Regions from separate parts of the Kitasatospora sp. NPDC088548 genome, predicted to be linked through region 2. Evidence: riboswitches for the same ligand, from Rfam matches in the RefSeq annotation. Region 2 holds a riboswitch; the other holds the start of a gene.

What was found. Region 2 has a riboswitch for ZMP and ZTP ahead of ACIP82_RS02625 (bifunctional 5,10-methylenetetrahydrofolate dehydrogenase/5,10-methenyltetrahydrofolate cyclohydrolase). Riboswitches for the same ligand answer to the same signal wherever they lie in the genome.
Region 1: it holds a riboswitch for ZMP and ZTP, as region 2 does, so the genes downstream of both, ACIP82_RS00445 (glycine hydroxymethyltransferase) here and ACIP82_RS02625 (bifunctional 5,10-methylenetetrahydrofolate dehydrogenase/5,10-methenyltetrahydrofolate cyclohydrolase) in region 2, are expected to answer to the same signal.

The regions. Positions count from the first base shown of each region.
Region 1 covers NZ_JBIVMI010000001.1:93,908-103,673, reverse strand. The annotation lists gene ACIP82_RS00465 (dipeptide ABC transporter ATP-binding protein) at 1-1,371, opposite strand, end outside; gene ACIP82_RS00460 (ABC transporter permease) at 1,401-2,393, opposite strand; gene ACIP82_RS00455 (ABC transporter substrate-binding protein) at 2,515-4,272, opposite strand; gene ACIP82_RS00450 (ABC transporter permease) at 4,365-5,378, opposite strand; ZMP/ZTP riboswitch at 5,684-5,779, shown strand; gene ACIP82_RS00445 (glycine hydroxymethyltransferase) at 5,809-7,281, shown strand; gene ACIP82_RS00440 (aldehyde dehydrogenase family protein) at 7,332-8,759, opposite strand; gene ACIP82_RS00435 (DUF6624 domain-containing protein) at 9,010-9,516, opposite strand.
Region 2 covers NZ_JBIVMI010000001.1:573,374-583,139, reverse strand. The annotation lists gene ACIP82_RS02650 (ABC transporter permease) at 1-41, shown strand, start outside; gene ACIP82_RS02645 (SflA family class IV lanthipeptide) at 188-355, shown strand; gene lanL (class IV lanthionine synthetase LanL) at 493-3,111, shown strand; gene ACIP82_RS02635 (SDR family NAD(P)-dependent oxidoreductase) at 3,639-4,391, opposite strand; partial or broken gene ACIP82_RS02630 (YciI family protein) at 4,751-5,005, opposite strand; ZMP/ZTP riboswitch at 5,093-5,178, shown strand; gene ACIP82_RS02625 (bifunctional 5,10-methylenetetrahydrofolate dehydrogenase/5,10-methenyltetrahydrofolate cyclohydrolase) at 5,227-6,060, shown strand; gene ACIP82_RS02620 (Imm10 family immunity protein) at 6,355-6,765, opposite strand; gene ACIP82_RS02615 (DUF1453 domain-containing protein) at 6,837-7,313, opposite strand; gene ACIP82_RS02610 (TetR/AcrR family transcriptional regulator) at 7,385-8,002, shown strand; gene ACIP82_RS02605 (aminoglycoside phosphotransferase family protein) at 8,124-8,999, shown strand; gene ACIP82_RS02600 (ATP-binding protein) at 9,268-9,738, opposite strand.

The DNA of each region.
Region 1 (9,766 bases), 480 kb from region 2:
GTAGCGGTCCAGATGGGCGGCCGGCAGGCCGACCTGCTCCAGCAGTTCGGCGGACCGCTCGCGGCGCTCGGGCGCGGACAGGGCGGTGTGCAGACGCAGTGGGGTGTCGAGGGTCTGGGCGACGGTGCGGCGCGGGTTGAGCGAGGCGTACGGGTCCTGGAAGACCAGCTGGATCTCCCGGCTGAGGCGCCGGCGCAGCGCCCGTTCGGGGGTGGTGGCGTCCACGCCGTCGTACCGCACCCGCCCGCCGGTGGGGTGCTGCAGTCCGGCCAGGACGCGGGAGGTGGTGGACTTGCCGGAGCCGGACTCGCCGACCAGGCCGACCGTCTCGCCGGGGGCGATCCGCAGGCTGACGCCCTCCACGGCCCGGACGGGCTCACCCGGGCGGATGCCGGGGAAGCGGCGGCGGCCGGGGAAGTGGACGCTGAGGTCCTCCACCTCGACCAGCCAGCGACCCGTTCCCGTCGGCCCTGCCGGCCCCACCGCCCCGGCAGGCCGCCGACCGGCGAACGAGAACGACGGTGACGGATCGTCAACCGTCGGCAGCGGCGTGCCCGGTACCGTCTCCAGCGTGAGCGCCGCGCCGACCAGGGCGCGGGTGTACGGCTGCCGCGGGGCGGCCAGCAGTTCGGCGGTCGGCGCGGACTCCACCTGCTCGCCGCCGCGCAGCACCAGCGTGCGGTCGGTGGTGCCCGCCACCACGCCCAGGTCGTGGCTGACCAGCAGCACGGCCGTGCCGTGCTCGCGCTGCAACTCGCCCAGCAGGTCGAGGACCTGCCGTTGGACCCGGGCGTCCAGCGCGGTGGTCGGCTCGTCGGCGATCAGCACGTCCGGGTCGTTCATCAGGGCCATCGCGATCATCACGCGCTGGCGCATGCCGCCGGAGAACTGGTGCGGGTAGTCGCGGGCCCGGCCGGCCGGGATGCCGACTCGGTCGAGCATCGCGGCCGCCCGCCGCCGGGCCTCGGCGCGGTCGGCGCCGGGGTGGTGCAGCCGGTACATCTCGGCGAGTTGGGCGCCGACGCCGTGGAACGGGCTGAGCGAGGTGAGCGCGTCCTGGAAGACCAGTGCCGCCCGGCCGCCCCGTACGCCGCGCAGGACGGACTCGTCGGCGTCCACCAACTCGGTGCCGCCCAGCCGGACGGAGCCGGTGACGGTGGTGGTGCGCGGGTCGTGCAGGCCGAGCACGGCGAGCCCGGTCGCGGACTTGCCGGAGCCGGACTCGCCCACCAGGCCCAGGACTTCACCCCGGGCGAGGTCGAAGGAGAGCCCGCGGACGGCATGCACGGGGGCGCCGCCGCGCGGATCGGCGAAGGTGACGGACAGGTCGCGGACGCTGAGCACCGGGTCGGGGGAGGAAGGGGCGTTCACGGTCGGGGACTCCACAACGTATGGGCGGGTCAGCTGAGGCGGATGCGGGGGTCGAGCCAGGCCACCACCAGGTCGGCCAGCGCGACGAACAGCACCACGAAGCAGGCGGCCAGCAGGACGGCGCCGACCACGGCGGGCAGGTCCTGCCCGGAGACGGCCTCCGCCGCGAAGGTGCCGACGCCGTTCAGGCCGAACACCGTCTCGGTGATCACCGCACCGCCCAGCAGCGCGCCGGCCTCCAGACCGAGCAACTGCACCAGCGGTCCGGCGGCGCCGCGCGAGGTGTACTTGAGGTGGGCGCGCAGCCGGCCGAGGCCCTTGCCGCGCGCGGTGCGGACGTACTCCTCGTTCATCGTCTCCAGCAGCTGGGAGCGGGAGAGCCGGGCGAACACGGCGGAGTTGACGAAGCCGAGGACCAGCCAGGGCAGCAGCATCCCGCCCGCCCAGGCGGCCAGGTCCTTCGCCGGCGGGGTGTAGGAGGGCAGTGGCAGCAGGCCGGTCGAGTAGACCAGCGCCCACTGGGCGACGTACCCGAGGAAGTAGATCTGCACGCTCGCGCCGACCAGGGTGAAGCCGGAGAGCAGCCGGTCGGTGCGGGTGCCGTGGCGCAGCGCGGAGACGAAGCCGGTGCCGAGACCGAGCACCATCAGGACGACGAGTGCGCCGGCGGTGAGCGAGAAGGTGACCGGCAGGTGGTCGGCCAGCGCCTCGGTGACGGGCTGGTGGAGCCGGTAGGAGTAGCCGAGGCACGGCGCGTCGCAGTGGATGACGGAGCCGTCGACATCGCTGATGTCCCGTCCGGCGACCACCCCGGCCAGGTAGTCGGTGTACTGGGTCAGCAGCGGCTGGTCCAGTCCCATGCTCTGGCGGACCGCCGCGACCTGGCCGGTGTCGCAGCGCGGGCCGCAGGCGGCGCGGGCCGGGTCGGCGGGGGCGGCGTAGAAGAGGGCGAAGGCGGCGGCGGAGACCGCGACCAGCACGGCGAGGGCCTGGAGGGTCCGCCGCAGGGCGAAGGAGAGCATGGCCGGTCCGGGGTCGAGGAGGAGGGAAACAGAGGGGGCAGGGGAGACGACGGAGACAGGGAGCGGGGAGGGGCCCCGCCCCGGCCCCCGCGCGGACGGCGGGGGCCGGGGCGGGCGAGGCTCAGGACTTCAGGTAGAGCCAGGCCAGGCTGACCGACCCGTAGATCGGGTGGATGAACGCCCCGCCGATGTTGCTGCCGCGCAGCTGGTTCATGTTGGGGTAGGCGAAGGGCAGCACCGGCAGGTCCTTCATCACGGTCTGCTCCAGCGCGTACAGCTCCTTGGCCTTCTGCCGGGGCTCGCCGATCTGGTTGATCCGGTCGATCTCCTTGTCCACCTCGGCGTTGTGGTACCGGGCGGCGTTGAGGTCGCTGTTGGCGCGGCCGTCGAAGGAGAACGGGATCAGCGTGGACGGGGTCGGCCAGTCCACCGAACTGGTCTCCTCGAACAGGTCGTACGGGGAGTCGGCGCGGTGTGCCTCGTCCAGCAGGGCCTTCGGGTCGACCGGCTTGGGCACGATGGTGATGCCGGCCTTGCCGAAGCCCTCGACCAGCACCTGGGCGACCCGCTGCCCGGTGGGCGTGTTGGCGTACGCGTAGGTCAGGCCGGCCGGCGGCTGCTTGGCCTCGGAGAGGGCCTGCTTGGCGGCCTCCGGGTCGCCCTCCGGCTTGGCCGGGTACAGGTCGTAGGTCTGCCAGTCGACCAGCGCGGGCGAGCTGAGCGTGCTGGCCAGCTCGCCGATCCGGGTGCCGCCCTGGACCTGGCGGGCCTGCTGGCGAGGGTAGGCGAGGTGGAGGGCCTTGCGGACCGCGACGTCCGGCACCCGCTCGTTGTTGATCATCAGCTGGGTGACGAAGGCGCCCTGGCGGCCGGAGACGACCAGTTCCTTCGCCTTCGGGTCGGTGTCGACGGTCTGGTACAGCTCGGGGGAGAGCTGGGTGGCGACCGTGGTGGCGTCGGCGCCGCCGTCGCGGCCGGAGAGGATCTCCTGGTTGAGGTTGAGCGCCTCCTTGCCGAAGGTGAAGACGAACTTCTCCGGGTACTGGTTGCGGATCGGGTCGGTCTCCGCCTTCCAGTGCGGGTTGCGCTCCAGCACCAGCCGGGTGTTCTGGACGTGCTCGGCGATCCGGTACGGGCCGCTGGCGAACGGCAGCCGGTCGTAGTCCGTACCGGTGTCCTTGTCCTTGCGCACCGGCGAGGAGGAGGACTGCGCGGCCATGTACGGGACGTCGGCCTGCGGCTGCGGGAAGTGGAAGACGACGGTGCGCTCGTCCGGGGTCTCGATCGCGGCGAGGTCGCCGTCCTGCGGGCCGGAGTACTTCTTGCGGGCGTCCTCGTAGCTGGCCTCGCCGGTCAGCCACTGCGGCCAGTACGGCGGGCCGACCTCGTAGCCCTTGCCGAAGCTGCGCTCGATGCCGTACCTGACCTGCTGGGAGGTGATCGGCTGGCCGTCCTCCCAGGCCAGGCCCTCCTTGAGCTTGTACGTCCAGGTGCGGCCGCCGTCGGCGGAGGTGCCGGTGTCGGTGGCGAGGTCGCCGACCAGCCTGGCCTTGCCGTCCACCACCTGGTACTGGGTCAGCTGGCGGCCCCAGAGCAGCGAGGTGTTGTAGGTGGCGCCCGCGTACACCTTCTGCGGGTCGAGGTGGCGGAAGTCGGTGGTGTTGTAGACGTTCACCGTGCCGCCCTGGCGGGCACCGGGGACGGCGGGGGCCGGGCCGGCGCTCTCCTTCTCGGTGCCGAGCGCGGCGGTCAGCGGGGAGGCGTCCTTGGCGGCCGGACCGCCGGCGGCGGCACCGGAGCCCGCGCCCGCCCCGGCCGAGCAGGAGGTCGCCAGCAGCGCGGTGGCGACGACGGCGAGGGACGGTTTGATCCAGCGCATGGCGAATCTCTCCTTGCCCCGGTGGCCGGGGCTGGTAGGTGACATGAGGAGCGGCGGGAAGAAGAAGACGGAGAAGGCCGGCGGGCCGGGTCTCAGCGGGCGGCGCGCGGATCCAGGGCGTCCCGGACGGCGTCCCCGAGCAGGTTGAAGGCCAGCACGAAGAGCAGCAGCGCCACGCCCGGGAAGAACATGTAGGTCGGGTCGGCCTGGAAGACCTCGGAGCCGCGGGCGATCATCCGGCCCCAGTCCGGGATCGGCTCGGTGATGCCGACACCGAGGAACGAGAGCACCGCCTCGGAGGCGACGAAGGTCGGCACCGCCATCGTGGCGTGCACCAGAAGCTGCGCCCGGACATTCGGCAGGAGTTCGCGGACGACGATATGGAATCCGCCGGCGCCGAGCGCCCGGGCGGACTGCACGAAATCCCTTTCCCGAAGCGACCGGACGGAGGCGCGCAGGGAAAGCGCGAGCGGAATCCAGCCGAACGCGGAGAAGACCAGGATCAGCACCAGGAACTGCATCCACTCCGGTTCCGCGGTGCCGGGATCGACCAGCCGGGACTGGATGATCGGGCTGAGCGCGAGCAGCAGGAGCAGGGTGGGGAAGGCCAGCAGCACATGGGAGAGGAAGCCGAAGAGCCGGTCGGTGACCCCGCCCAGGTAGCCCACGGCGACGCCGACCAGCACCCCGAGGGTGGTGGTGATGACCGCCGAGGCGAAGGCGATCAGCAGCGAGGTGCGGATGCCGTACAGCAGCTGGGTGAACACGTCCCGGCCGAGGCCCGGCTCCAGGCCGAACCAGAAGTCGCCGGAGATACCGCCGTTGGGCAGCATCGGCAGCCCGCCGTCGCTGAGCAGGCCGGGCGTGTTCTGGCCGTAGTGCTCGACCGGGTTCTTGCCGTACAGGGCGGCGATCAGCGGCGCGGCGAGCGCGAGCAGCAGGAAGAGCAGGACGACGGCGAGGGCGGCGGCGCCGACCCGGTCGCGGCGGATCCGGCGCAGCGCAGCGCGCAGCGGGCGGTCCTGCGGAGCGGGGGGCCGGGCCCGCGGCGCGTCCGGGGCGCCCGGAGCGTCGGGCGTGCCTGCGACTGTCTCGACCACTGCCATGAGAGGCGTACTCCCCGAATTCTCCGCCGCCCCGTGGGTGAGGGTGCGCTGGTGTGCATTTCCGGACCGGCCTACGGGGGTTTCCCGGCGGCCTGCCGAACGCCATCAGATCGGACACCACCGGACTTCCGCAAATCATTCCCGGCGGAACTCCGGGGCAATGTTTCGGGAATTGTGACGGCTTCATTCCGCTGCAATACTGCCGTTGCACTAGAACGCCCGTAAGGGGGCAAACCGGGCGATGTGCAGGGTGTCGTCCCGCATTCTGAGATCTCCGCCACACCCGCTGGGGCGTTGATACGATCCCAGGGAGCCGCGACTGGCGCGCACGGATGGAATCGACCATCGGGAAGCGGCTCCGTGCCGACGCACGTCAGTTGCCGAGCGCCTGGGCCGTCCGTACTCGTCCGCCTGCCACGAGGAGACCGCCTTGGCCACCCCTGCCACCCCCGCGACGCCGCACACCACCGCGAGCGCCGCCGCCAACACCGCGTTCCGCAGCGCCCTCGACGTCGTCCGCGACGTGGAGCCGCGGATCGCCGCCGCGATCGGCCAGGAGATCGAGGACCAGCGCGCCTCGCTCAAGCTGATCGCCAGCGAGAACTACGCCTCCCCGGCCGTCCTGCTCGCCATGGGCAACTGGCTCAGCGACAAGTACGCCGAGGGCACCGCCGGCCGCCGCTTCTACGCCGGCTGCCGCAACGTCGACACCGTCGAGACGATCGCCGCCGAGCACGCCCGCGCGCTCTTCGGCGCCGACCACGCCTACGTCCAGCCGCACTCCGGCATCGACGCCAACCTGACCGCCTTCTGGGCGGTGCTCTCCCAGCGGATCGAGAGCCCGGCCCTCCGGCGGGCCGACGTCCGCAACGTCAACGACCTCACCGAGCAGGACTGGGCCGAACTCCGCCACGAGCTCGGCAACCAGCGGATGCTCGGCATGTCCCTGGACACCGGCGGCCACCTCACCCACGGCTTCCGCCCCAACATCTCGGGCAAGATGTTCGAGCAGCGCAGCTACGGCACCGACCCGGCCACCGGCCTGATCGACTACGACGCGCTGCGCGCCACCGCCCGGGAGTTCCGCCCGCTGATCCTGGTGGCCGGCTACTCGGCGTACCCGCGGCTGGTGAACTTCCGGACGATGCGCGAGATCGCGGACGAGGTCGGCGCGACCCTGATGGTCGACATGGCGCACTTCGCCGGGCTGGTCGCCGGCAAGGTGCTCACCGGTGACTTCGACCCCGTCCCGCACGCCCACATCGTCACCACCACCACCCACAAGTCGCTGCGCGGCCCGCGCGGCGGCATGGTCCTCTGCACCTCCGAGCTGGCCGAGCACGTCGACCGCGGCTGCCCGCTGGTGCTCGGCGGCCCGCTGTCGCACGTGATGGCCGCCAAGGCGGTCGCCTTCGCCGAGGCCCGCCGCCCGGAGTTCCAGCTGTACGCCCGCCGGGTGGTGGACAACGCCCACGCCCTCGCCGAGGGCCTGCTGCGCCGTGGCGGCAAGCTGGTCACCGGCGGCACCGACAACCACCTCGTCCTCGCGGACGTCTCCGGCTACGGCCTGACGGGCCGTCAGGCCGAGGCGGCGCTGCTGGACTCGGGCATCGTCACCAACCGCAACTCCGTCCCGCAGGACCCGAACGGCGCCTGGTACACCTCGGGCGTCCGGCTCGGCACACCCGCGCTCACCACCCGGGGTCTGGGCGTCGCCGAGATGGACGAGATCGCCGGCCTGATCGACACCGTGCTGCGCGGCACCACCCCGGCCGTCGGCCGCACCGGCGCCTCCTCCAAGGCCCAGTACACCCTGGACGAGTCGCTGCGCGACGGCGTCGCCAAGCGCGCCGCCGATCTGCTCGCCGGCTTCCCGCTCTACCCGGGCGTCGACCTGTCCTGATGGGCGCGCGGGGGGTGCGGGCCCGGCCGGGCCCGCACCCCACAAATCGGCTAGTACTGAAGCGACTTGTACTGCAGGAACTCCTCCAGCCCGTGTCGCCCCAGCTCCCGGCCGAGCCCCGAGTTCTTGTAACCGCCGAACGGCGCCAGCGGGTTGAAGCGCCCGCCGTTGAGGTCCACCTGCCCGGTGTCCAGGCGGCGGGCGAACGCGGCAGCGGTGTCGGTGTCCGCGGCCCAGACGCCGCCGGCCAGTCCGTACTCGGTGCCGTTGGCCAGTTCGGCGGCGTGCTCCTCGTCACGGTAGGCGAGCACGGCCAGTACCGGGCCGAACACCTCCTCCTGGGCGACCGTCATGTCGGCGGTCACATCGGCGAGTACCGTCGGCCGGACGTAGAAGCCGGTGGCCAGGCCCTCGGGGGCGTCGGCGCCGCCCGCGACGAGCCGGGCGCCCTCGGCGAGCGCGCCGGTGATGTAGCCGCGCACCCGCTCCCGCTGGCGGGCGTTGACCACCGGCCCGATCCGGGTCTGCGGGTCCGCCGGGTCGCCCGGGGTGTACTTGGCGGCGGCCCGCTCGGCGATCGCCACCGCCTCCTCGTACTGGTCCTGGTGGACCAGCAGCCTGGTCCACGCGCTGCACGTCTGGCCGGAGTTGGCGAAGACGTTGGCCACGTTGACGTTGACCGCCCGGGTGAGGTCGGCGCCGGGCAGCACCACATTGGCGGACTTGCCGCCCAACTCCAGTGCCACCCGCTTGATTCCGCGCCCCGCGGTCTCGGCGACCGCCCGGCCGACGGCGGTCGACCCGGTGAACGAGACCACGTCCACGCCCGGGTGCCCGGCGAGCGCCGCCCCCGCGACCGCGCCGGTGCCGGTCACCAGGTTGAACACCCCCGCCGGGAAGCCCGCCCCGTGGACGAGCCGCGCGAACAGCCGGGCCACCAGCGGGGTGTCCTCGGCCGGCTTGAGCACCACCGGACAGCCGGCGGCCAGCGCGGGGACGACCTTGGCCACGATCTGGTGCAGCGGGTAGTTCCACGGCGTGATCGCCGCGACCACGCCGGCCGGTTCGGCGAGCACCACGGAGTTGCCGATCCGCTCCTCGAACGGGTACTCCGCGAGCAGCGTGAGGTAGGAGCCGGTGACGGCCAGCGGCAGCCCGGCGTGCACGGCGGTGGCGAAGCCGACCGGCGCGCCCAGCTCGGCGACCACCGTCTCGGCGATCTCCTCCTGCGCGGCGGCCAGGCCGTCCCGCAGCCGGGTCAGCGGCGCCAGCCGCTCCTCACGGGTGGTGGCGGCCCAGGCCCGGGCCGCCCGTCGGGCCGCGGCGACGGCGGCGTCCACATCGGCCGCGCCGCCGGCCGGGACGGCGGCGAGCGGCTGCTCGGTCGCCGGGTTCAGCACCGGGATCGACCCGGCGTCGAGGGAGGGCCGCCAGGCGCCGTCGATGTACTGGTCGCCGTACTCCGCGTACTGCTGCACCGGTTGGGTCCTCTCGTCTTCTCGGCCGCTCGATGGGCGGCGCTGGTCAGGTGCCAGTCAAGGCGGACCGGGTGCGTCGGCGCAAGAGTCGATCATGTGACCGACCGGCGTGCGGGCGGTGTTCGCACGCCGGCCGGGCGCCGTTCGTACCGTGGCCGGGCAGGGTTCGCACCCGGACCGGCCGCGGTGGTGTCCTCCCTGGTCGGGCCAGGTGTCGGCGCGGCCGTCGGGGGCGCCCCCGGCCGGGTGCTCAGCGCGGTGCGAACCGCGCGGTGTACTCCTCGAACGGCTCGATCCCGACCTCCGCGCGCCGCTCGTCCAGCCGCTCCGGGTCCTCGCACGGCCAGGGCACCGGCCGGCCGTCCGCCACCGCGCCGATCTGGGTGCCGTACCGCTGCTCGCGGCCCTCGTTGACGGCCAGCCGGTCGGCCAGGAAGGCGAGGTCCCGCGCGCTCGCCGCGCCGGCCGCGACCGCCTCCGTCATCAGCGCCACGGCCCGCCGCTGCACGTCGAGCTGGCGGTCCGCGTGCTGTGCGACCAGCCAGGCGGCGCGGGCGGCGTCCGTGCCGACCAGCGGTTCGGACGGCCAGCCGTGCTCCGTCATGATCTCGTTCAGCCGGTCGCCGTGCCGGGCGGTCAGCCGCCGCCAGACCGCCTGCTCGGCGAGGTCCGGGCTGTTGGCGAGGTGGGCGGCGCCCTGGTCCTCGGCCGCCATCCGCAGCAACTCCTCGGCCAGTGCCCGCTCCGGTGCCTTCATCCGCTCCGCTCCCAGCTCTCCGGGCCCCTTCCGGCGGGGCCGCCCGCCACCACCGTAGGCGCGGCCGGCGCGACGAAGATCGTTCCCGTTGATGGTGACAGCCCGGGCACCGGGGCGGCAGGATGGAGGAACCGGTCCCGCCGGATGATGCGTTCACCACGCGGCCATGAAGTGGCGAGTTGCGAAACTCTTCTGTCCGAAACCTCCTCACGGCTGATCAGTCGGCGGTAGATTGCAGCGAACTCGGGCG
Region 2 (9,766 bases):
CCCTGCTGATCTCCCGGGCGGGCCGCCGCACAACGAGGTGACCGCACGGACCACGCGGGCCCTGCTTGGAAATTCACTGCCGTGAGGCGCCAACGTCGCGTTGTCACATCTCTATTGCGCACCCATGGGGATGGCTAGCATGGGCGCTCCGCAAGGGATCAGCCAAGGTGAATGGGAGGAACCACCCATGAGTGCACTGGTACTGGACATCCGCGACGCCGGCCTGCTGGACATCGACGACGAGGTGATCGCGTTCGAGGACGAGTTCGACGCGGACCTCGCTCCGGCGGCGTGTCTCGCCGACCCGTTCGTCACCTACGTTCCGACACGGTTCGACTGTGCGGTGAACTCCTGACCTTCGCCGCGCACATGGCCACCGGGGACACCGGGGACACCGGGGCCACCGGGTGACCGCCGCGCGGGCGACCGTGCGGCGGTCACCCGCGCGGTGTGCGGAGCGCGCCGGGCCGGACCGGGGGGAGTGGAGGACGAGTGCCGTCAACAGCACCGGCGGGCGCACAGCCGGACCCGGGTACGGCCGAGGCCCTGCGGGAACGGATCGCGGCCCTGGTGGCGTCCGAGCCCGGCGTGCGGCGTCAACTGCATTGCGATGACGACTGGTTGTACCTGCACGACCCGGACATGCCGGTGCTCGCCCACGGCTGGAAGCTGCATGTCTCGGCCCGCCCCGACCAGTTCCCCCGGCTGCTCGACCTGGTGCTCCCGGTCCTGCTCCGCCGCACCTGCGACGCCAAGTTCGCCGCCGGCGTCGCCGTGCTGCGCGAGCTGAACTCCGGGCTGCGCGCCGCGGCCGCCGTCGGCAAGGCGGTCACGGTGTACCCGCCCGAGGGTGAAGTGGTCTCGCTCGGAACGGAGTTGGCGAACGCGCTGGCCGGCTGGGACGGGCCGAGGGTGGTCAGCGACCGGCAGGTGCGGGCGGACGCTCCGGTCTACTACCGCTACGGCCTGTTCCGGGTCGCCGCCGACGACTCGGCGCTCACCATGGCCGGCCCGGACGGGCGGACGTTTCCCGGCCTGGCCGAGGCCAGGTACCGCCAACCACCGTGGGTGAGCGACCCGTTCGCCCCGTACCCCGCCGCTCGGCCGGCGACCACCCGGGTCGGCGACGGCCGCTACCGGATCACCGCCGGGATCACCCGCTCGCCGAACGGCCATGTGTACCGCGCGGTCGAGGCCGCCACCGGGCGGGAGCTGGTGGTCAAGCAGGCGCGGGCCTTCGTGGCCGAGGACGCCGCCGGCATCGACGCGCGTGGCCGCCTCCGGCACGAGCGCCGGGTGCTGGCCGCGCTGGCGGGTGTGCCCGGGGTGCCGCAACTGGTCGACTACTTCCGGCACGGCACGGACGAGTACCTGGTGAGCAGCGGCTGCGGGCCGCGCGACCTGCGCCGGGACGTGCTCGAATCCGGTCCGTACGACGCTTCCACCGGCGGCGGGGACGGCCGCGGGCGTGACTGGTGGTCGCTGGCGCGCGGCCTGGTGCGGGTGCTGGACGCGGTGCACGCGCACGGCGTGGTGATGTGCGACCTGAAGCCCGCGAACGTCGTGCCGGACGCGTCGGGCGGGTGTTCGCTGGTGGACTTCGGGGTCAGCGCCCTCGACGGCGAGCGCCCCGGCGGGGCGACCCCGGGCTACGGGCTGCCCGGCGCGCTGGACGCCCAACCCGCCGACGACTACTACGCGTTGGGGACGACGCTGCACTACGCGCTCACCGGTCTCGACCCGGTCGTGATCGACCCGGACCACGCGACCAACCGCGACCGCACCCTGGCCTGCCTCACCGGCGTGCTCTCCGATCCCCACCATCCGGCGGCCGCACTGGTGGTGGGCCTGCTGAGCTTCGACGCGGAGGAGCGCACGGCCGCCGCGGCGGCGCTGCGGGGCGGCGGGAGGCTGCCCGTCCGCGCCTCGGTCCGCCCGCCCCGCGTCACCGCCGGGCTGCTCGGCGACCTCGTCGACCACACGGTCACCGACTGCGTGCGGATGGCCCGCGAGCTGGTCGCCGCCGACCCCCGGGGCGGGGAGCCGCGCGTCCTGCTCTCGTTCTACGACGGCGGCGCCGGCCTCGGCCTCGAACTGCTGCAGCACGCCGAGCGCCCGGACGCCCGCGCCGCCGCCGCCTCGCTGGCGCGCTGGACGGCCGCCCACCCGGCACTCGGCCGTCTCAACCCCGCTCTCTACGAAGGCCGGACGGGCGTCGACCTCTTTCTCGCCCACGCGGCCGATCTGCTGGGTACCGCTCCGCCGGCCTTCGTGGAATGGCACCCGGCCGACGGCTGCCCGACGGACCAGACCGCCGGAGCGGCCGGCATCGGCACCGGCCGGCTGCTGCTGGCCGAACGGGCGCGCGCGGCCGGCCGCGCCGGGGAGGCGGAGCGGCACCTCGCGGTGGCGGCGGCGTGTGCCCACCGTCTGGTCACCGGCCCTCCCGCCGGGCCCCGGGAGACGCCCAACCCCGGCACCGCGGCACTCGCCGAGGGCTTCGCACACGGCCGGGCCGGCCTCGCCCACTTCCTCCTCGCCCTGCCCGATGCCCTGCCCGATGCCCTGTCCGATGCCCCGTCCGGCGCCCTGCCTGACGCCGGGCCCGAGGCCGCCGCGCGCCGCATCGTCGACGCCCTCGCCGACGACATCCCGCGCCTCGTCGAAGCCGCCGCCCGCCCCGGGGCCATCCGCCGCTACGGCTCCTGGTGCCGGGGCCTGGCCGGCATCGGCACGGTGCTCGTCCAGGCGGGCCGCCACTACGGCGAGGACGGGTACGTCACCCTGGCCACCGACGCGGCGGCCGCCTGCCGCGCGCTCGCCCCGAGGATGGGCCTGGTCGTCCAGTGCTGCGGCCTCGCGGGCGTCGGGGAACTCCTGATCGACCTGGCCCTGACCACCGGGGACGAACAGCACTGGCACGCCGCCGAGGAGATCGCCGGCTTGATCCTGACCCGCGGCGGCGGTCCGGTGGGCTCTCCGGTCTTCCCCGGCGGCAACCCCACCACCGAGTCCGCAGCCTGGGCCGTCGGCACCGCCGGGGTGCTCTCCTTCCTGCGCCGCCTGCACCGCCGCGGCGGCCCGAGGCTCGGCATGCTGCTCCAGAGCTGATCCGCGACCACGGCGGCAAGACCGTCGCGGTTGCCCAGGTCAGCGCCGCGTGGCTCGGAGTGGGAAGTCGGCGGGTCCGACTTCCTGGTCCGTCGGCCGACCGCCCCGAGCCGGCCTCGGCCGTGGCCTGAACGAGCAGCGAGGAACGCGGCGCTGCTGCGAAGCGCATTCCGCTGCCGCAGCAGGCACGGGGTGAGCAGACAGCCGGGCGCGCCGATGACCACCGGCTCCGACGGTTGCAGCCGACCCGCTCGGCCTTGCTGGGCTTGTGGCTGAAGCGGGCCGGCGGATCGTGCGGGAGACGAGCTCCACCGATGACCACGGGGCCGGGGCCGGGGCGGGGGGGCAGGGTTCCCGTCGGCAGCTGCTGCGGACGGTGAGTGCGAGGGACTGTGGCGCCTGCCCAGCCGGTGCCGAGAACGCCCGGTACGTGTCCGTCAACGATGGGGCCGGTGACGCGGTGTCCTGCCGGACGCCTCCGAGCCGGTGTCGTACGGCCGGGGAGCCGCCCGGCAGGCCGGGGGGAGTCAGACGGCCGTGCGGCCGCCGTCCACGGGCAGTACGGCGCCGTGGACGAAGCTCGCCGCGTCGCTGGCCAGGTAGGCGATCGCTTCGGCGATCTCCTCCGGTTCGGCCGGTCGGCCGGCCGGGGCCTGGGAGGCCAGGGCGCCGAGCTCCTCGCCCATGCCGACCGTGCCCTCGGTGCGCACCGGCCCGGGGCGGACGGCGTTGACCCGCACCCCGCGCGGGCCGTACTCCGCGGCCCACGCCTTGGTCAGCAGTTCGACGGCCGCCTTGCTCGACCCGTACAGGGCCATGCCCGCGGCCCCGTACGCGGCGACCATGGTGCTCACATTGACGATCGCACCGTGGCCCCGTTCGGCCATCGCCGGCGCGAGTTCCGCCACCAGGTGGAACGGCGCCTTCACATTCAGCGCGTAGACGGTGTCGACCTCGCTCTCCGTCGCCTTCTCGGTGGGCCCGAACGGGTAGACGCCCGCGTTGTTCACCAGGATGTCGACCCGGCCGCCGCCCAGGTCCACGGCTTGCCGGGCCAGTTGCCGCACCAGCCGCGCCTCGCGCAGATCGGCGGCGACGAAGTCGGCGCTGCCGCCGCCGGCGCGGATGGCGGCGACCACGGACTCGCCGCGGGAGCCGTCGCGGCCGGCGACCAGTACATGCGCTCCCCGCTGCGCCAGCAGCGCCGCGGTGGCGGCACCGATGCCGCTGGTCGCGCCGGTCACCAGGGCCACGCGCCCGGTCAGATCAAACGAACCCATGAGGTTGTCCTCCGTGTCGGAAAGGGTGAGCTGACATACGGGGAAGCGCTCCTTCCCCGAGGGATTCCGTTCTCGTCATCGGCGATTCCCGGGGCCCGCTTGACCAGCGACCACAGCGTGCGGCGGCCGAACAACCGACCCCGGTTGAGGTTCCCGTCCGGGGAGCGGATCGTGGGAGCGTCCCGGTCCGTCGTGCCGCGCGGCCCCGAGCAGGCGCGCGGCAGCCGAGCAGCCGTGCGCCACCCGAGCAGGGGCGAGCACGAGCACCCGAGGGGAACCCATGGCGTCCAGCAGACGCAGTCGCCTCCGCGCCGCCGCGGCGTTCACCGCGGCGGTCCTGGTGGCCGGCTGCTCCTCCTCTCGTCGAAGGCGAACGCGCGGGCGGCGGCGGAATCCGGCAGGTCGACGATGTGCACGCTGCCGGTGGGCGTGCCGCCGTCGCTGGAAAGGGTCGGGCCGCGGGCGATCATCTCCGTCGCGTACCGGTCCATGTAGGCCCAGTGCTCTTCCAGCAGTTCCTCGCGCAGCCCCTCGGAGCCGGGCCGATCGCGGTGGTGGACGAGGAACTCCGTGCCCGTAGGCTCTCTTGAACGAGGTAACCAGGTCGAGCGGATTTCATGGCGACGGCCGCTCGGCAGCCTCAACCGTTGACGGTCCTGCTCGTGACGACCTCGAACGCCGGGCCCTGTCCGCTAAAGTGAGGGCCGGGCCGTGACTGGCGCTGAGGTGGAGTACCACCGGGGAGCGGCCTGGCACTCTGTCGATGCCGTGCGCCTGGGCGACTCACCGTGAGGCTCAGGAGTGGCACGTGGCTTGGACAGAGACAGCTCGCCTGATGGACGGCACCGGTCTTGCCCGCCGCATCATCGAGAGCAGCACCGCGGCTGCCGCAGACCTCCGCCGACGCACCGGGACCGCCCCGTGCCTGGCTACCGTGTTGGTCGGAGAAGATCCGGCTTCGGTGACCTACGTCCGAATGAAGCGAGCCCGGTGCGAGAAGTCGGGCATCACGCCACGGCACGTGGCCCTGCCCGCCTCGATCAGCACCAGCGGCCTGATCGAAGCCGTCACCGACCTCTCCCAGGACGCCGGCGTGCACGGCATCCTGCTGCAACACCCCGTGGGTGCACACATCGACGAACGCGCCGCCTTCGAAGCGATCGCTCCGGACAAGGACGTCGACGGGGTGACCATGCATTCCTTCGCGGCGATGGGCTTCGGCCTTCCGGGCTTCGTGTCCTGCACCCCCGGAGGAATCATGCGTCTGCTGGAGGAGTACGACGTGGACCTCGCCGGGAAGCACGCGGTCGTGGTAGGACGCAGCGCGATCCTGGGCAAGCCCGCAGGCATGCTCCTGTTGGGACGCGATGCCACGGTGACGTACTGTCACTCGCGTACCACCAATCTGTCCGCGATCGTTCGGGAGGCCGACATCCTGCTCGCCGCGGTTGGACGGCCGCGTTTCATTACCGGCGCGGACATCAAGCCCGGTGCGGTGGTGATTGATGCGGGATACAACCCGGGCAACGTCGGGGACGTGGACTTCGAGACCGCCAGGAACCGGGCAAGTCTGATCACCCCCGTCCCCGGAGGTGTCGGCCCCATGACCATCGCCGTGCTCCTTGCCCAGACGCTGGAGGCGGCGTCACGTCAGCTCGGGACGAGTTGACGTGGGCTCTCGTGGGCCGGGCCGTCGCCCACGAGAGCCCTGGCTCACCGACACACCCCGGGCCCGCACCCGCACCAGCCGCCTCGAAGTGCTTCGCCCCGCCTGACCAGAGACGGGGCGAAACGACAGAGTTCGAATTCCACCAGCATCGTGCCGGGGCCCGATGCGCGGCCGCGGCATCGTCCCCGGTTACCGGGGCGGGTGGTGTAGTCGTTCTCGCCGTTCCACTCGTTTTCGACCCGCAGAGCGACCGGCTTCGGTAAGGGCGGACGGGGGCGAGGGTGGGTATGGCCGTCAGACGACGACGCGAATGGGCAGGGCGTCGGCCCGTCCGTAGGCCAGGACCTCCGGGAGGACCTCGCGGAACCGGGCGAGGTCCTCGGCCGGCGCCTCGATGGTGGCCTCGATCTCGGGGTCGTCCAGCCCCAGGGCCGCCAGGTCCGAGGGGTCCAGGCTCACCCGGAGGACGTTCCCGGTCAGCACGACTTCGCGCACACATCCGTACGCGGTCCCCTGATCGGCCGTGACCAGGCAGTGGGTGTCGAATCCCAGGGCGATGTCCTGCTCGTCCGGCTCTTCTTCGCCGGACATGAACAGCAGGATGAAGCCGCTGCCGTCCGCGTGCTCGGCGAGGCCGGCCTCGGCGAAGTAGCTGTCGGGGTCCGTATCCGCAGCGGCGGCCCGGGCGGTGAACCGATAGGTCATGGCACGGTTCTATCAGGGGCGCTCATCGAGGTCGGGCGGAGGGTTGGACGGGTACGGGGCGTGGCAACGGGTCAGCGGGGGCGCGCCGGGGCGAAGGGGATGCCGGAGGTCAGGCCGCGGTGGCCGATCATCAGGGACTCGCCGAGGAAGCTCACCCCGATGGAGAGCTGGACGGGGCGTGCGTTCTCGTGCATGCCCAGCTTCGCCGCCAGGGCGCCGAAGCCGGCCGTGACCGCCAGGGTGCTGATCACGGCGAGGAAGGTCCGGCCGGTGTAGCGCTGCCACAGGACGCCTTCCCTTTCGAGGAGTTGGACGGTGGCCCCGCGGAGTGCGCCGAGTACCGCACCGAGGGCGCTGCCGGTGATGACCCAGATGAGGTCGGTGCCGGTCAGGTCCTTCGCCTTGGTCAGGGACAGGATGCCGATCCCGGTCAGGATCACCGGGGCCGCGAAGAGGTCCCTCGCGTTGACCGGTTCGCCGGTCAGCCGTTTGATCACGACCGCGGTCACGACCACCGCGACGATCGCGGTGAGCAGCCAGGGGTTCACGCACGTACCACCCATCTTTATGGCAGGGTCGAGCTAAAAAGATGTTAGCCCGACCGTGCTATAACGGCAATGTGCCCAAGATCGTCGATCCCGTCGCCCGCCGCAGATCAGTGGCGCAGGCCGTCCTGTCCGTGGCCGCCCGGCACGGGCTGGAACACGCGTCGCTGCGCAACGTCGCCGACGAAGCCGGACTCGCCATCGGCTCGGTCCGCCACTACTTCGCCGACCACGAGGAGTTGATGACCTTCACGATGCGCGAGCTCGGTCAGCGCATCGGCGACCGCGTCCGCGCGCACGCCGAGCGGCTTCTCGCCCCCGACGGCGCCACCGACCGGCGGGCCGTGACGGAGGAACTCCTGGCCGAGTTCCTTCCCCTGGACGAGGTCCGCCGCCAGGAGGTCGCACTCTGGCTCGCCTTCACCGCCGCGGCACACACCCGCCCCGAACTCCGGCCCTGTGCGGCCGAGATGCAGGACGGCATGCACGCCCTGCTGTCCCGCGTGCTGTACGAAGCCCGGCGCGCCGGCGGGCTGCCGGGCGGCCTGGACATCGAACTGGAGAGCACGCGACTGGCCGCCCTCCTCGACGGACTCACGATGCAGGCGACGCTACGACCGGACCGTTACCCGCCGGAGCTGCTCCAGCAGGTGGTGCGGCGGCACCTGGACGCGCTCAAAGCGGGCAGCTGACCTCCGGGCGGTGAGCTCGGCATGCCCGGTCCGGGGGGTGGGTGGCACGGCCAGGGCCGCTTCGGACCGCTGCGCGAAGAATCGTGCGGGCATCGTCCGGAGGATCACGCAGACTGGCACCGTGACTGACATCAGCGTCGAGCTCGTACGCACTCTGGTCTCCGAACAGTTCCCCGAGTGGGGTGACCTTCCGGTCCGGCCGGTGGTCCGTCAGGGCTGGGACAACCGGACCTTCAGGCTCGGCGAGCAGCTGGTCGTGCGCCTGCCCAGCGCCGAGGGCTACGTGGCCGGCGTCGAGAAGGAGGACCGCTGGCTGCCCGTTCTGGCGGAGCACCTGTCGATACCCGTACCGGTACCGGTCGCGACCGGTCGCCCGGCGGCGGGCTATCCGTTTCCGTGGTCGGTGCGGCGCTGGTTGCCGGGAGAGACGGTCGAGGCCGCCACGGGCCTTGACCGGATGCGGCTGGCGCGCGACCTCGGGGCGTTTCTGACCGCCCTCCGGAACGTCCCCGCAGAGCAGGGCCCGGCCGGCGGCGGTCACTCCTGTGGCCGGGGCTGCCACCCCGGCGTCTACGGCGACCAGGTCGAGTGCGCGCTCGACCGGCTCAAGGATGTCGTCGATGTCGCGGCGTGCCAGGCCATTTGGGCGAGCGCGCTGGAATCGGCCTGGCCGTTCCCGCCGGCCTGGTTCCATGGTGACGTCGCCGTCGGCAACCTGCTCACCACCGACGGAAAGCTGTCCGCGGTCATCGACTTCGGCACCTGCGGCGTCGGCGATCCCGCCTGCGACCTCGTCATGGCGTGGACGTTCTTCGTCGGTGACGAGCGGAGAGCATTCCGGGAGGCCGTCGACCTCCCCGACGACACCTGGCGACGGGCGCGGGGGTGGGCGCTGTGGAAGGCGCTGGTGACCATGGCCGGACTGTCCAGCCCCGACCCCGAGGGCGCCCAGAGCCGGATTCTCGTCCAGGTGATCGAGGACCCGTTCATCGACTGATCAGGGGCCGGCCCGGCCGAGCTCGGTGTATCTGGGGGGAGAGGAATGGGAAGTCGGTGGGGCCGACTTCCCGGTCCGGTTTCAGGGGTTGGGAGTTGGGGGTGGTGCTGGGCTTGGGGTTGGAGGGGCGGTGGTGAGGGTCTGGATGCGGGGGACGGGGTCTGGGAGTCGGTGGGGAGCGGCCGGGTAGACCCAGGCCGTGAGAGCGAGGAGGAGGATCAGCGGGAGAAGGGTGAAGGCGCCGACGGCGCTGGGCGTGAGGGGGCGCTCAGGCGGCATGGGGGGCCTGGGCGGGGAGGTCGAGCTCGGCCCAGACCGTCTTCGCGTTCGGCAGGCGGGGGATGGTGCCCCAGCGGTCGGCGAGCGCGTCGACCAGGGTCAGGCCGCGCCCGGTCTGGGAGTTGGCGGTGCAGGTCGTCGGGATGACGGGGAGGCGGTCGCCCCGGCAGTCGGACACCTCGATCCGGAGGACGGTGCCGCCCTCGGGGGTGGTGGTGAGGGTGAGGGAGAGTTCGAACCTCCGCCCCGGGAGCCGCCCGTGGGTGCACGCGTTGGCCGCGAACTCCGCGATGATCAGGAGCGCGGCGTGGAACGGCTCGGTGGCGGTGGCATCCAGACGCCAGGAGGTGAGCTGGTGTCTGGCGATGCGTCGGCAGACCGCAGCGCCCTTGGGGGAGGCGGGGAGTTGGGTGGTGTGGGTGCGTGGAGTCGCGATGTCGAGGGGAATTTCGGACTTCATGAGACAAAGCCTGCCGGGTTGGAAGTAC